Regions from separate parts of the Azospirillum argentinense genome, predicted to be linked through region 3. Evidence: predicted binding sites of a transcription regulator. Region 3 holds the regulator's gene; each other region holds the start of a gene.
The links. The regulator LexA, encoded in region 3, represses DNA repair genes until DNA is damaged. The targets are predictions, from matches to a motif close to ATGTTCTANTTTGGTTC.
Positions count from the first base shown of each region.

Region 1: a site for LexA is predicted at 1,891-1,907, ahead of ABAZ39_RS01810 (ImuA family protein). Genes of this name have one in related genera too.
Region 2: a site for LexA is predicted at 2,101-2,117, ahead of recA (recombinase RecA). Genes of this name have one in related genera too.
Region 4: a site for LexA is predicted at 1,924-1,940, ahead of ABAZ39_RS22265 (adenosylcobalamin-dependent ribonucleoside-diphosphate reductase). Genes of this name have one in related genera too.

Region 1 is NZ_CP007793.1:377,410-380,613, forward strand. Features, by position in the region: gene ABAZ39_RS35370 (hypothetical protein) at 36-350, opposite strand; gene ABAZ39_RS33825 (hypothetical protein) at 343-579, shown strand; gene ABAZ39_RS01805 (Tim44 domain-containing protein) at 718-1,794, shown strand; gene ABAZ39_RS01810 (ImuA family protein) at 1,932-2,741, shown strand; gene ABAZ39_RS36010 (hypothetical protein) at 2,828-2,998, opposite strand.
Region 2 is NZ_CP007793.1:830,179-833,382, reverse strand. Features, by position in the region: gene alaS (alanine--tRNA ligase) at 1-484, opposite strand, end outside; gene ABAZ39_RS36045 (hypothetical protein) at 646-798, shown strand; gene recA (recombinase RecA) at 945-2,024, opposite strand; gene ABAZ39_RS03935 (class I SAM-dependent methyltransferase) at 2,249-2,752, shown strand; gene ABAZ39_RS03930 (hybrid sensor histidine kinase/response regulator) at 2,779-3,204, opposite strand, start outside.
Region 3 is NZ_CP007793.1:1,668,842-1,672,045, reverse strand. Features, by position in the region: gene ABAZ39_RS07955 (ComEC/Rec2 family competence protein) at 1-1,559, shown strand, start outside; gene lexA (transcriptional repressor LexA) at 1,585-2,283, opposite strand; gene ABAZ39_RS07945 (molybdopterin molybdotransferase MoeA) at 2,440-3,204, opposite strand, start outside.
Region 4 is NZ_CP007794.1:1,815,300-1,818,503, forward strand. Features, by position in the region: gene ABAZ39_RS22250 (YdcF family protein) at 1-117, shown strand, start outside; gene ABAZ39_RS22255 (lysophospholipid acyltransferase family protein) at 131-913, shown strand; gene ABAZ39_RS22260 (alpha/beta hydrolase family protein) at 967-1,902, shown strand; gene ABAZ39_RS22265 (adenosylcobalamin-dependent ribonucleoside-diphosphate reductase) at 2,047-3,204, shown strand, end outside.

The sequences.
Region 1 (3,204 bases), 1.3 Mb from region 3:
CCACGGACGCGCTCACGGCCCGGGTGGAGCCGTCGTCATACGGATGATCGGGCGGACGCAGGGTCATCGTCCGAACGGAGAGGGGGGTTGACGACCGGATGCGGCGAATGGACGCGCAGTCCGGATTTGCGGAAGCCAAGCAATTGTTGTTTCGACGATTTTTCCAGAATCGCCGGATTTTCAGACGGCCATATGCCGAAGGCATCTCTGGTCTGGGGCGTCCCAAGGCACAACAATGGTGCGCGCAGGTCGAGACTTAAGACCGAAAAGAACCGAACGGGCACCCGCTCCACAGGGTGATGGGCGGGGCACCAGTCATCGGAAAAAACAGGGAGGATCATCATGACCACGCTTTATTGCGCCTGCTGCGGACAGCCGTTCCGCCGCAGCTCGCCGCGCGGGCCGGCGCCGCTCTACTGCTCGCGCGATTGTCGCCGCCAGATCGAGGTCCGCCGCCGCGTCTGGGCGTCGCTGCGGGCAGCGGAACAGACGGGCGCCGCACCGCTGACGCCGGTGGTTCCGGCCGGTGCGGGGTCTTTCCATAGGGTGGAAATCGTGTGGGAGCGCGCCTCCGCCTGATCGGACGCCGCACGCGGTTTGCGTATTTTTTGGCCGGTTTGGTTGTGGTCCCTCTAAAACAGCAGGGCAGCCATACCATATAGGAGGACGCTACATGAGTGAGCGTCCCCCGAACCGAGGGCTTTACCGAACACGGCCATGACCCAGAAAACGCGATCCCCCCGCACCGTTTCCCGCACTCCGGCCCGCGCCTTCGGCGCCGTCGCTCTGGCGCTGGCCGTGGCGCTGACCGCCGGTACCGCCGACGCCCGCGCCGGCAAGAGCAGCTCCGCGGGCAGCCGCGGCTCGCGCACCTACGAGGCGCCGGCCCAGACCAACACCGCGCCGCGCGCCGCCCCGATGGAGCGCTCGGCCGCCCCCGCCCAGACGCCGGGCGCCCAGCAGCCGGGCATGCAGCAGCCGGGCATGGCCAACCCGGCAGCGGCGCAGCGCGGCGGCTTCTTCTCGCGCGGCGGCTTCATGCCGGCCCTGATGGGCGGCCTGATCGGCGCCGGCATCGCCGGCATGCTGTTCGGCGGCGGCTTCCTCGACGGGCTGGGCAGCTTCGCGGGCATCCTGGGCTTCATCCTCCAGATCCTGCTGGTCGTCTTCTTGGTCCGTCTGGCCATGCGCTTCTTCCGCAACCGTTCGGCGGGAGCGGCGCGGCCGGCGGGCATGGGCGCTTCCAACGCCGCCTATGCCGGCCCGAATCCGGGCACGATGAACCGCGAGGCGGTGGACGCGCGCTCGAACCCGCTGGGTGGTGGCGCTCGCGGCAGCGCCGCTGCGGGTCCGGCTTCTTCCGGCCGTCCGGGCGTGCGCCGTGACGACCTGGGCATCGGCCCGGCCGACTATCAGGCGTTCGAGCAGACGCTGGTCGCGGTCCAGACCGCCTACGGCAACGAGGACCAAACGGCCCTGCGCAGCGCCGTGACGCCGGAGATGGCCTCCTACTTCACCGAAGAACTGGCGGCCAACCACAACCGTGGCGTGGTCAACCGTCTGTCCGACGTCCGCCTGCTCCAGGGCGACCTGGCCGAGGCGTGGCGCGAGGGCAACGCGGAATACGCCACCGTGGCGATGCGCTTCTCGCTGACCGACGTGACGGTGGACCGCGCGAGCAACCGCGTGGTCGAGGGCGACCCGAACCGTCCGGTCGAAGCCACGGAAATCTGGACCTTCACCCGTCCGCGCGGCGGGCGCTGGGTCCTGTCGGCGATCCAACAGGCCGGCTGATCCACTCTCCACTCCTCAACCGGTCTCGCGGGGGGGCGTCCGAAAGGGCGCCCCCTTTCGCATTTCCGGACTCCCCTGGGCAGATGGGGCATGATAGAACATATCAGGAACAAATACCTGCTCAGCGGAAGCAAGTCATGCCCGAACTTCCTGTGCCTGGGTCCTGCACCGAAGCGCCCCCGCCGGACCGGGCGGCGGTTCTGGCCGATCTGCGCGCCCGCATCCGGGGCCTGGAAGGGCTGGGCGGGGAGGGGGCGCGGGTGCTGCCCTTCGGCCTGCCGGATCTCGACGGAGCCTTTCCGGCGGACGGTCTCCCGCTCGGCTGTCTGCACGAGGTGGCGGGGGAGGAGCCGGGGGCCGGGACGGCCTTCGCCGCGCATCTGCTGGCGCGCCTCGCCAGCGCGGCGGCGCCCGCGCTGTGGGTCGTGCGCGGGCGCGATCTGCACGCCGCCGGGCTGGCCGCCTATGGGCTGACGCCCGACCGGCTGATCGCCGTGCGCGCGACCCGCGACACCGACGCCCTGTGGGCGATGGAGGAGGCGCTGCGCTGCAAGCGGCTGTCCGCCGTGTTGGGGGAGGTCGGCGGGCTGGACCTGACGGCGAGCCGCCGGCTGCAACTGGCCGCCGAGTCGTCGGGTGTGACGGGATTCCTGTTGCAGAGCGCCACCCGCCGCTCGGCGGCGAGCGCGGCGGTCACCCGCTGGCGGATCGCGCCGGCACACAGTTGGACGGCGGAGCCGGGCGTCGGCGATCCGCGCTGGCGCGCCGAGCTGGAGCGCTGCCGGGGCGGTCGCCTGGGGTCGTGGCTTCTGGAATGGCGTGACGGTGCCCTGGTCCCGGCGCAAGCACCGGAGCAGGCCGTTCCCGCGCCGGCATCCACGTCCACCCCGGTTCGGCGTCCGGCTCCGGCGGGCGGACACGGACCGTCCTGGGCCGAGGTGGCGTGATGCGGACGGAAGGACGGGCGGTGATGTCGTTTACACGACAGCCGTTCGAGATGTCGCTTATGCGACAGCCACCCGTCGTTTTCCGGTCAGTAGTTGGTGGCCCAGTCGGGCAGGGGATGCCCGGTCTCGGTATCCGGATCGGCGTCGGGCGGAAAGGGCGCGTCGTCCGCGTAGAGCGGCAGTTGCCGGGCGAATTCGGCCGATTCCTGAGCCCGGCGTTGCTCCAGCAAGCGGGCGGCCAAATGAGCGGGCAGCATGGCAAGCCTCCTTCTGAGCGTCGGGAGAGCCTGGGGAGCGGTCCTGTCGGCCGCCCTCGGCCCAACCCGTCCTGTGTGTCTGGACGCTATCATGCAAGGTCCAGGCCTCTAAGTGATGCAGATCACGCGTTATGCAAACTTTAATGCGCCCGGTTTCTTTTTCAGGCCCCGTTTCTTTTTTGAGGCCCGTTCCTTTTTTCGGATGG
Region 2 (3,204 bases), 840 kb from region 3:
GCCAGAAATTGTCGTCGGTCGGGATGCGGATGATGCGGTCGTCCGACAGGCCGGCGACCTTGCGCCAGATGCCCGCCGCGTCCTCGTCGGAGCTGTGGACGGTGACCAGCAGCTTGTCCGCCGGCAGCCCGAACTCCTTCGTCACGAGGTTCCAGGCGAAGGCGATCGCGTCGTCCTTGAAGTAGTCGCCGAACGAGAAGTTGCCCAGCATCTCGAAGAAAGTGTGGTGCCGCGCCGTGTAGCCGACATTGTCCAGGTCGTTGTGCTTGCCGCCCGCGCGCACGCACTTCTGCGAGGTGGTCGCGCGCGAATAAGGCCGCTGCTCCGCCCCGGTGAAGACGTTCTTGAACTGCACCATGCCGGCGTTCGTGAACATCAGCGTCGGGTCGTTGCGCGGAACCAGCGGCGACGACTCCACGATCTGGTGGCCGTTCTTCGCGAAAAAGTCCAGGAACGTGCGGCGGATGTCGTTGGCGGTCTTCATAAGCTGTCCAGGCTCCGGCTACGGTCGGCTACAATCGGCGGCGCGGCCTTGTTCGCGGCCGAACCGTGCTTTTAACGTGACTTGCGGTGGCTGTCCACAGAGTGCCCGCGACGGGCACCCGCGCGGCGACAGGCCGCGTGGACGGAGCGCCACACATTTGCATGATCGTCAGCGCGGACGGGCGGTGGATCGCCACCGCCCGTCCAATCTCAATGAGGCGCTCACAAGGAGATGAGAGGATGCGGAAAATCCTCGAACTCCTGATCCTGCTGTTGCGGGCGCTCAAGCTGCTGCTTGAGATCCTGAACCGCTAGGACCGGGCCGGCGGACGGGTGCGGCAACACCCGTCCGCCCAGCCTGAATGTAAGGTCTTTCCAGCCGTCCGGCAAGACGGCGAAAGCCCCTCCCCGGCGGACCGGAGAGGGGCTTTCACTCACAGAAACCGGCTTGCCGCCCGGGATCACTCCGGCGTGGCGGCCTCGCCGTCGGCCTCCGGGGTGCCCATCATGGCGTCGGCGACGAGACCAGCGTTGCCGCGGATCTTCGCCTCGATGGCGTCGGCCGTGGCCGGGTTGTTGCGCAGGTAGTTCTTGGCGTTCTCGCGGCCCTGGCCGATGCGGGTGCCGTCGTAGCTGAACCACGCGCCCGACTTCTCCACCACGCCGGCCTGGATGCCGAGGTCGAGAAGCTCACCCACCTTCGACACGCCCTCGCCGTACATGATGTCGAACTCGACCACGCGGAACGGCGGGGCCATCTTGTTCTTCACCACCTTCACGCGAGTCTGGTTGCCCACCACCGTCTCCCGGTCCTTGATCGCGCCGATGCGGCGGATGTCCAGACGGACGGAGGCGTAGAACTTCAGCGCGTTGCCGCCGGTCGTCGTCTCCGGGTTGCCGAACATCACGCCGATCTTCAGGCGGATCTGGTTGATGAAGATCACCAGGCAGTTCGACTTGGCGATGGAGCCGGTCAGCTTGCGCAGCGCCTGGCTCATCAGGCGGGCGTGCAGGCCGACGTGGCTGTCGCCCATCTCGCCTTCCAACTCGGCGCGCGGCACCAATGCCGCCACCGAGTCGACCACCAGCACGTCGACGGCGCCGGAGCGCACCAGCGTGTCGGCGATCTCCAGCGCCTGCTCACCGGCGTCGGGCTGGGAGATCAGAAGCTCGTCCACGTTGACGCCCAGCTTGCGGGCATAGGACGGGTCCAGGGCGTGCTCCGCGTCCACGAAGGCGCAGGTGCCGCCGCCCTTCTGGGCCTGGGCGATGGCGTGCAGCGCCAGCGTCGTCTTGCCCGAGCTTTCCGGCCCGTAAATCTCGATGATGCGGCCGCGCGGCAGGCCGCCGATGCCCAGCGCGATGTCGAGGCCGAGCGAGCCGGTGGAAACGACCTCCGTCTCGACCGTGTTCTCGCGGGCGCCGAGCTTCATGATCGAGCCCTTGCCAAAGGCGCGCTCGATCTGCGCCAGAGCGGCATCCAGGGCCTTCTGCTTATCCATGGAATCCTTCTCGACCAAACGAAGCTGTGCGGACGACATGCCCGTCTCCCCTTGTTAGATCACATCCGCGGCCCCAGGGCCAACGATCTCACCAACGGTCATTCGGTGAGAGGGAATGTACCAGCTTTGTTCCCCTGCGCAAAGCTCTAAGTTCCGCGAATGTTCTCATCACAAGTTAGTAACGATCCGGCGCCGTGCAACGGAATTCCAGCGGCTGCGTTCAAGAGGAGATGCCCCTCCAACGACACCCCGGAAAGCCACGCATGGCGACCGTCCACTCCACGCTCGACCGCATGATCGACCGCCTCACCACCCAGCGCGTCGCGCTCGGCTGGGCCGCCGGCTGCGTCGCGGGAACGCCCGGTTTGGTGATGGAGATCGGTCTGGGGAAGGGCCGCACCTACGACCATCTGCGCAGCCTGTTCCCGCCGCGCGACATCCTGGTCTTCGACATGTGGGCGCGCGTTCCCGCCTCCCTGCGCCCGGACGAGGACCGGCTGTTCCTCGGCGATTTCCGGGACGCGCTGCCCGCCGCCGCGGAGCGCTTCCGCGGCAGCGTGCGGCTGGCCCACGCCGACATCGGCTGCGAGCGGGAGGACGACGAGGACGGCATCCGCCAGTGGATCGGCGGCTTGGTCGAACCCTTCCTGGCGCCGGGCGCGCTGGTCCTGTCGGACCGCCCGATCGGCGCCGGTCGCCGCGGGTGGGAGCCGGTCGACGTGCCGGGAACGGACCGCTGGACCTATCACGGCTGGCGGGTCGGATAAGGCCCCGCCCTATTCTGCCCACCGCGTCACTTCCCGTCCCGGATGACCTCCTTCACCTTGGAGGCCAACTGCTTCAGGGAGAAGGGCTTGGGCAGGAAATGGGCGACCTCGACCCCGTCGATCTCGCCCAGACGGTCCTCGGCGTAGCCGGAGATGAAGATCACCCGCATGTCAGGCCGCATCTGCCGGACATGGCGGGCCAGGGTCGGGCCGTCCATCTGCGGCATCACCACGTCGGTGATCAGCAGATCGATGCGGTTGCCGTCCGTGTTGATCTGCTGCAGCGCCGCCTCGCCGTTCTTGGCCTCCAGCACCTGATAGCCCTTGTTGCGCAACGCACGGGCGGAGAAGACGCGCACGGCGTCCTCGTCCTCGACCAGCATGATGGTGCCGGAGCCGGTCAGGTCGCTGCCGCGCCGCTCGCGCGGCTCGCCCTGGTCGGGGCGGGCCTC
Region 3 (3,204 bases):
AGGAGGCGCCGCCGCCCGACGGCTGGCGCCGGGTGACGGTGGCCTTTGAGCGGGCGCGCGCCGCCATCGCCGAGCGGGTGCGTGCCGTCGTGAGCGATTCCGCGGAGGCCAGCGTCACCGCCGCCCTGCTGAACGGCGACGCGGCGGCGATTCCGGGACCGATGATGGACGCCTTCCGCGACAGCGGTCTGGCGCACCTCCTGTCCATTTCCGGCCTGCATGTGGGCATCGCCGCGGGGATCGTCTTCTGGGTGGTGCGGGCGCTGCTGGCGCTGGTTCCCTGGGTGGCGCTGCGCTGGCCGATCAAGAAGATCGCGGCGCTGGCCGGCATCCTGTCAGCCATCCTCTATACGCTGCTGGTGGGGGCGCCCTTGCCGACGCTGCGGTCGGTGCTGATGACCGGTCTGGTCATGGGAGCGGTGATCGCCGATCGGTCGCCGATCAGCATGCGGCTGGTCGCCTTCGCCGGCATCGTCACCGTCCTCTATGACCCGGAGGGGATGCTGGGGCCGAGCTTCCAGATGTCCTTCGCGGCGGTCGTCGCCCTGATCGCCGCCTTCGAACGCTTCACGCCCTGGGTGGTGCGGCGGCGGCGCGACATGGGCTGGCTCGGCAAGGGCGCCATGGCGCTGGGCGGCATCGCCTTTTCCAGCGTGGTGGCGACCGTCGCGACGACGCCTTACGGGCTCTACCATTTCCAGCAGGTCGCCTTTTACGGTGTGCTGTCCAACATGGTGGCGATTCCCATCACGACGGTGTGGATCATGCCCTTCAGCCTGTTGTCCTACCTGCTGCTGCCCTTCGGGCTGGAGGGGCCGGCGGTGACGGCGATGAGCTGGGGCGTCCGGCTGGTCATCGAGACGGCGGAGCGGACCGCGGCGCTGCCCGGAGCGACGGCGTTCCTTCCGGCCATGCCGGACGCCGCCATAGCGGCGGTCACGCTGGGCGGGCTGTGGCTGGCCATCTGGACAAGACGCTGGCGCTGGCTGGGGCTGGTGGCCTTGGCCGGCGGGCTGCTCGCCCCGGCCGTCGCGCCGCGGCCCGACATTCTGGTGTCGGAGGACGGAAAACTGATGGCCGTGCGCGGCGCGGACGGAATTCTCAGCCTGTCCACCGCCAGCGACGGGCGGGTCGCCAACACGTGGAGGCGGCGCGACGGCATGGAGAAGCCGGAGGAGAAAGCCGGTCAGGATGTCTGGCCGCTCGCCGGGGTCAGCCTGGACGGGCGGCTGCGCTGCGACGCTCTGGGATGCCTTTATCGAGCGCAGGGAAAGACGGTAGCGCTGCTGCGCCAGCCGGATGCCTTGCCGCAGGATTGCGCGGTGGCCGATGCGGTGGTGACCGCGACCCCGTCGCGCGGGTGTCGGGCGCCGCTGGTCATCGACCGTTGGCAACTGCGGCGGGAGGGCGCGCACACGCTCACCCTGTCGGACAAGGGCATCCGGGTGGAAAGCGTGCGTGGTTGGCGCGGTGACCGCCCTTGGACGATGGGAGGAAGGACAATGGGAGGAAGGACGGCGGCCGGCAAGCTGACCGATGGAAGGACCGGGGCGCGCTGAGCCGCCGCCCCGGCGCGTCCTGCCGTCAGTACTTGCGCACCAGACCGACGAGGCGGCCCTGCACCCGAACGCGGTCGGCGCCGAAGATGCGGGTCTCATAGGCGGCGTTGGCGGGTTCGAGCGCCACGGTGTTGCCCTTGCGGCGCAGGCGCTTCAGCGTGACCTCGGCGTCGTCGACCAGGGCGACGACGATCGAGCCATTGTCCGCGCTGTCGCAGCGCTGGATGACCACCGTGTCATGGTCGAGGATGCCGGCCTCCACCATGGAGTCGCCGGCGACTTCCAGCGCGTAGTGGTCGCCCATGCCGAGCATGGCGGCGGGAACGTCCACGAAGGCGGAACCGTCGCGCAACGCCTCGATGGGCGTGCCCGCGGCGATCCGGCCGTAGAGCGGCAACTGCACGGATTCGGACGCCGGGTTCGCCTCACGTCCCGCGAAGCTGAAGTCGCCCTTGATGACGTTGGGCTCGAACTTGGCGCGCGGCGGCCGGGTGCGGGCGGTCTCCAGCCCCTCCGGCAGGCGCAGCACCTCCAGCGCGCGGGCGCGGTGGGGCAGGCGGCGGATGAAGCCGCGCTCCTCCAGCCCCGTGATGAGGCGGTGGATGCCCGACTTGGACTTCAGGTTGAGAGCGTCCTTCATTTCGTCGAAGGAAGGGGACACACCGCCCTGTCCGAGCCGCTCGTTGATGAAAAGCAGCAATTCATGCTGCTTGCGCGTGAGCATTTGTGCCTCCCGGCCGGTTCCGCACTAGATATGGAACAAAAGCAAAACGTTCCATCTTGTTCTAGTTTGGTTCTTAACCCCCGTCAAGCCCTACGGATGAAATCAATCGCAAATCGACGGACAGGACTCCCAAATGGATTTCCCGTGCGGAACGGATTAAAGCGACAGGACACCGCCGCTCAGCGGGATCACCGTCACGCGGTCGCCCACAGCGGCGGCGGTTGCCTGCGGCTCGCGGACGATCAGGGCGTCGGCCCGGGCCAGCCGGGACATCATCGCGCTGTCCTGGCGCGGGAAGGGCGTAGCGATGGGCTCGCCGTCCGTCCCGGTGGACAGGGTGGCGCGCATGAAGTCGGTGCGGTCGTCGTTGGCCTTTAGCGGCGCGCCGAGCCGCGCCGCGAGCGTGGTGTTCTCGGCGGGCAACCCCTGGAGACGGCGAAGGACGGGCACCAGGAACAGCAGGGCGGCCACCCCGGTGGACACCGGATTGCCGGGCAGGCCGAGCAGCGGCACGCCGCTCGCCGTCCCGAAAATCAACGGTTTGCCGGGCTTCATGGCGACGCGGTAGAAGTCCAGCGACAGCCCGCCCAGCACGTCGCGCACATGATCGTGCTCGCCTTGCGAGGCGCCGCCGGTGGTCACCAGCAGGTCGCAGCCGGCCGCCCCGGCGGCCATGGCGGCGAGATGCTCCGGATCGTCCTTGGCCACGCCGAGATTGTGGGCGACGCCGCCCTGGCTGGCGACCAGCGCGCAGAGGCCGAGCGCGTTGGAGCTGACGATCTGGCTCGGTCCCAGCGGATCGCCGGGCAGGGCGATCTCGTCCCCGGTGGCGAGCACGGCGACCCGCGGTCGGCGGTGGACGCGCAGCCAAGGCAGGTTGGCCGCGGCGGCCAGGGCGACGTCGCGGGCGGTGAGCAGCCG
Region 4 (3,204 bases), on a different replicon from region 3:
GTGCATCTCAACGACTGGTGGCTGTGGCCGGGCACGGCGAATCTGCTGATGACCGAGTACAACAAGTACATTGTGACGCGCCTTCGCTACACGCTTGAGAAGCTGATCGAATCCTGACAAGTTCCCGGCCATGATCTTCCTGCGTTCCCTCGCCTTCAACGTCGCCTTCTATGTGTGGACGGCGGTCATCTGCGTCGGCATCCTGTGGTCGCTGCTGCTGCCGCGACGCAGCATGATCCGCGTGATCACGTGGTATTTCGGCACCGTCTCGTGGCTGGAGCGCACGCTCGCCGGCATCCGTTACGAGGTGCGCGGGCGCGAGCACGTCCCCAAAAGCGGGTCCTTCCTCCTGGCCGCCAAGCACCAGTCGGCCTGGGAGACGATGAAGCTGCACTTCCTCGTCAACGACCCGGCGATCATCCTGAAGCGCGAGCTTCTGTGGATTCCCATCTGGGGCTGGTACGCCGCCAGATCCCGGATGATCGCCGTCGACCGCGGCGCCAAGGGCCGCGCCGTCGCCTCCATGGTCCGAAACGCCCGCCCGGTGCGGGACGAGGGGCGGCCCATCGTGATCTTCCCGCAGGGAACGCGGGTCGCCGTCGGCGCCTACCGCCCCTACCGGATCGGCGTCGGCGTGCTCTACGACCATCTCGACATCCCCATCGTGCCGATGGCGCTGAACGCCGGCCTCTACTGGGCGCGCAACAGCTTCATCAAGCGGCCGGGCACCATCATCGTGGAATTCCTGCCCCCCATCCCGCCGGGCCTGGGCCGCGCCAAGGCCATGCAGGAACTGGAGGAGCGGCTGGAGGCGGCCACCGACCGGCTGGTCGTCGCCGCGGGCGGCCCAGCGACCGTGCGGCCGAAGGCGGCGGAACCGGCCACCACCGCGGTGAGCGAAACCGCGTCCTGATGCGCCGGGGCGCGGCCATTATCCTCCTCGCTGGTCTTGTGCTGGCGATATCGATGGTGGTGACGACGGACGCCCACGCCCAGTCGCAGCCGAGCGCGGAGCGTTTTTCCAACGCCGCGGTGACCGGGGGCGTCACCATCACCCGCAAGGCCTGCGCCGCGTTGGAGGCGCAGGAAACCGCTGCCTGGGTGGAGGTGAACGGGCGCGGGGAATGCCTGCGCTACTACGCGGCGGGACTGCGCCCCGCCCCCAGCCCCAACCCCATCGCCGCGGCCTGGATGCACGGCGACATCATGGGAACCAAGCCGACCTCCGTCGGCCACCAGGAGGGGCTGGGCGTCGCCGCCATGATCGACCAGGAACGCGCCCTGGCGGAGCGGTTCGGCATCCCTTTCCTGTTCCTCGCCCGGCCCGGCGCCTATGGCAGTTCCGGCCGTTTCTGGACGACGCGCCACACGCCGCGCGAGGCGGCCCTGATGAACGCCCTGCTCGACGTCCTGAAGGCCCGCTACGGCGTGACGGCATGGGCCCTGGGCGGCCACAGCGCCGGCGGCACGCTGACCGCGGAGTTCCTGGCCCGCCGCCATGATCTGCGCTGCGCGGTGATCTCCTCCGGCGCGCCGGCCTACCGCGCCTATCTGGAGGCACGCGGGCTGCGGACGCTGCTGGCCCGCCCGCAGGGCTGGTTCGACCCCGCCGCATCGCTCGACCGCATCCCGCCCGATCCTGAACGCCGCGTCTTCGTCATCGGCGACCCGCGCGAGACCAACATCCCGTTCGACACCCAGCGCGGCTACTTCGACGCCCTGACCGTGCGCGGGCACGCGGCGTGGCTGGTGCCGCTGGAGCGGGCGCCCGCCCCGCGCCACCACAGCCTCGTGGACTTCGGCGAGACCGCTCTCGGCCTGTGCGGGTCCGGCGCCGACAGCGGCCAGATCGTGGCGACGCTCAAGGCGATGCCGGATCAGCGGGAGCGGATCAGCAACTGACGACAGGAACGCAAGTGGCCGGAACGCAAGAGGAACGACCAAGCCGCCCCCACGGTTGACCCCCGGAAGGGCGCCCCCTACTCTTGGACACCGCTGTCGGCGGATCGGAGGTGCGGACCGGCCGCCCGCGCAAGGGGAGGATGCATGACGGGGATCGCCACCATTTCCCAGCGGATCTGGGACATGAAGTACCGCTTCAAGTCCGCCGCGGGCGACCCCATCGACCAGACCATTGCCGACACATGGCGCCGCGTCGCCACGGCGCTCGCCGCGCCCGAGTCCGATCCTCAGGTCTGGGCGCCGCGATTCGAGCGGGCGCTGTCCCGTTTCGAGTTCCTGCCCGCCGGGCGCATCCTGGCCGGAGCCGGCACCGGGCGGACGGTGACGCTGTTCAACTGCTTCGTCATGGGGCGGATCGAGGACGACCTCGGCGCCATCTTCGCCCATCTGCGCGAAGCGGCGCTGACCATGCAGCAGGGCGGCGGCATCGGCTACGACTTCTCCACCCTGCGGCCCAAGGGCGCCCTCGTGAAGGGTGTGGGCGCCGACGCCTCGGGCCCGCTGTCCTTCATGGACGTGTGGGACAGCATGTGCCGCACCATCATGTCGGCGGGCGCCCGGCGCGGCGCGATGATGGCGACCCTGCGCTGCGACCACCCCGACATCGAGGACTTCATCGACGCCAAGCGCGAGCCCGGCCGGCTGCGCATGTTCAACCTGTCGGTCCTGGTCACCGACGCCTTCATGGACGCCGTGCGCGAGGACCGGCCCTGGCCGCTGGTCTTCGACGGGCAGGTCCACCGCGAGGTGCGCGCCCGCGGCCTGTGGGACCGCATCATGCAGGCCACCTACGCCTATGCGGAGCCGGGCGTCATCTTCATCGACCGGGTGAACGGGCAGAACAACCTGAATTATTGCGAATCCATCTCCGCCACCAACCCATGCGGAGAGCAGCCGTTGCCCCCCTATGGGGCCTGCCTGCTCGGCTCGATCAACCTTGCCGCCCTGGTGATTGACCCGTTCGAGGAGACGGCCCGGCTCGACACCGACCGGCTGAAGGAGCTGACGGCGCTCGCCGTGCGGATGATGGACAATGTGGTCGATGCCTCGCGCTTCCCGTTGGAACCGCAGGCGCAGGAGGCCCACGCCAAGCGCCGCATCGGGTTGGGCGTCACCGGGCTGGCCGACGCGCTGATCCTCTGCCGCACGCGCTATGGCGGCGAGGCGGCGGTGGCGCTGACCGAGTCCTGGCTGAGGACCATCCGCAACGAGGCCTACCGCGCCTCCGCCCTGCTCGCCGCG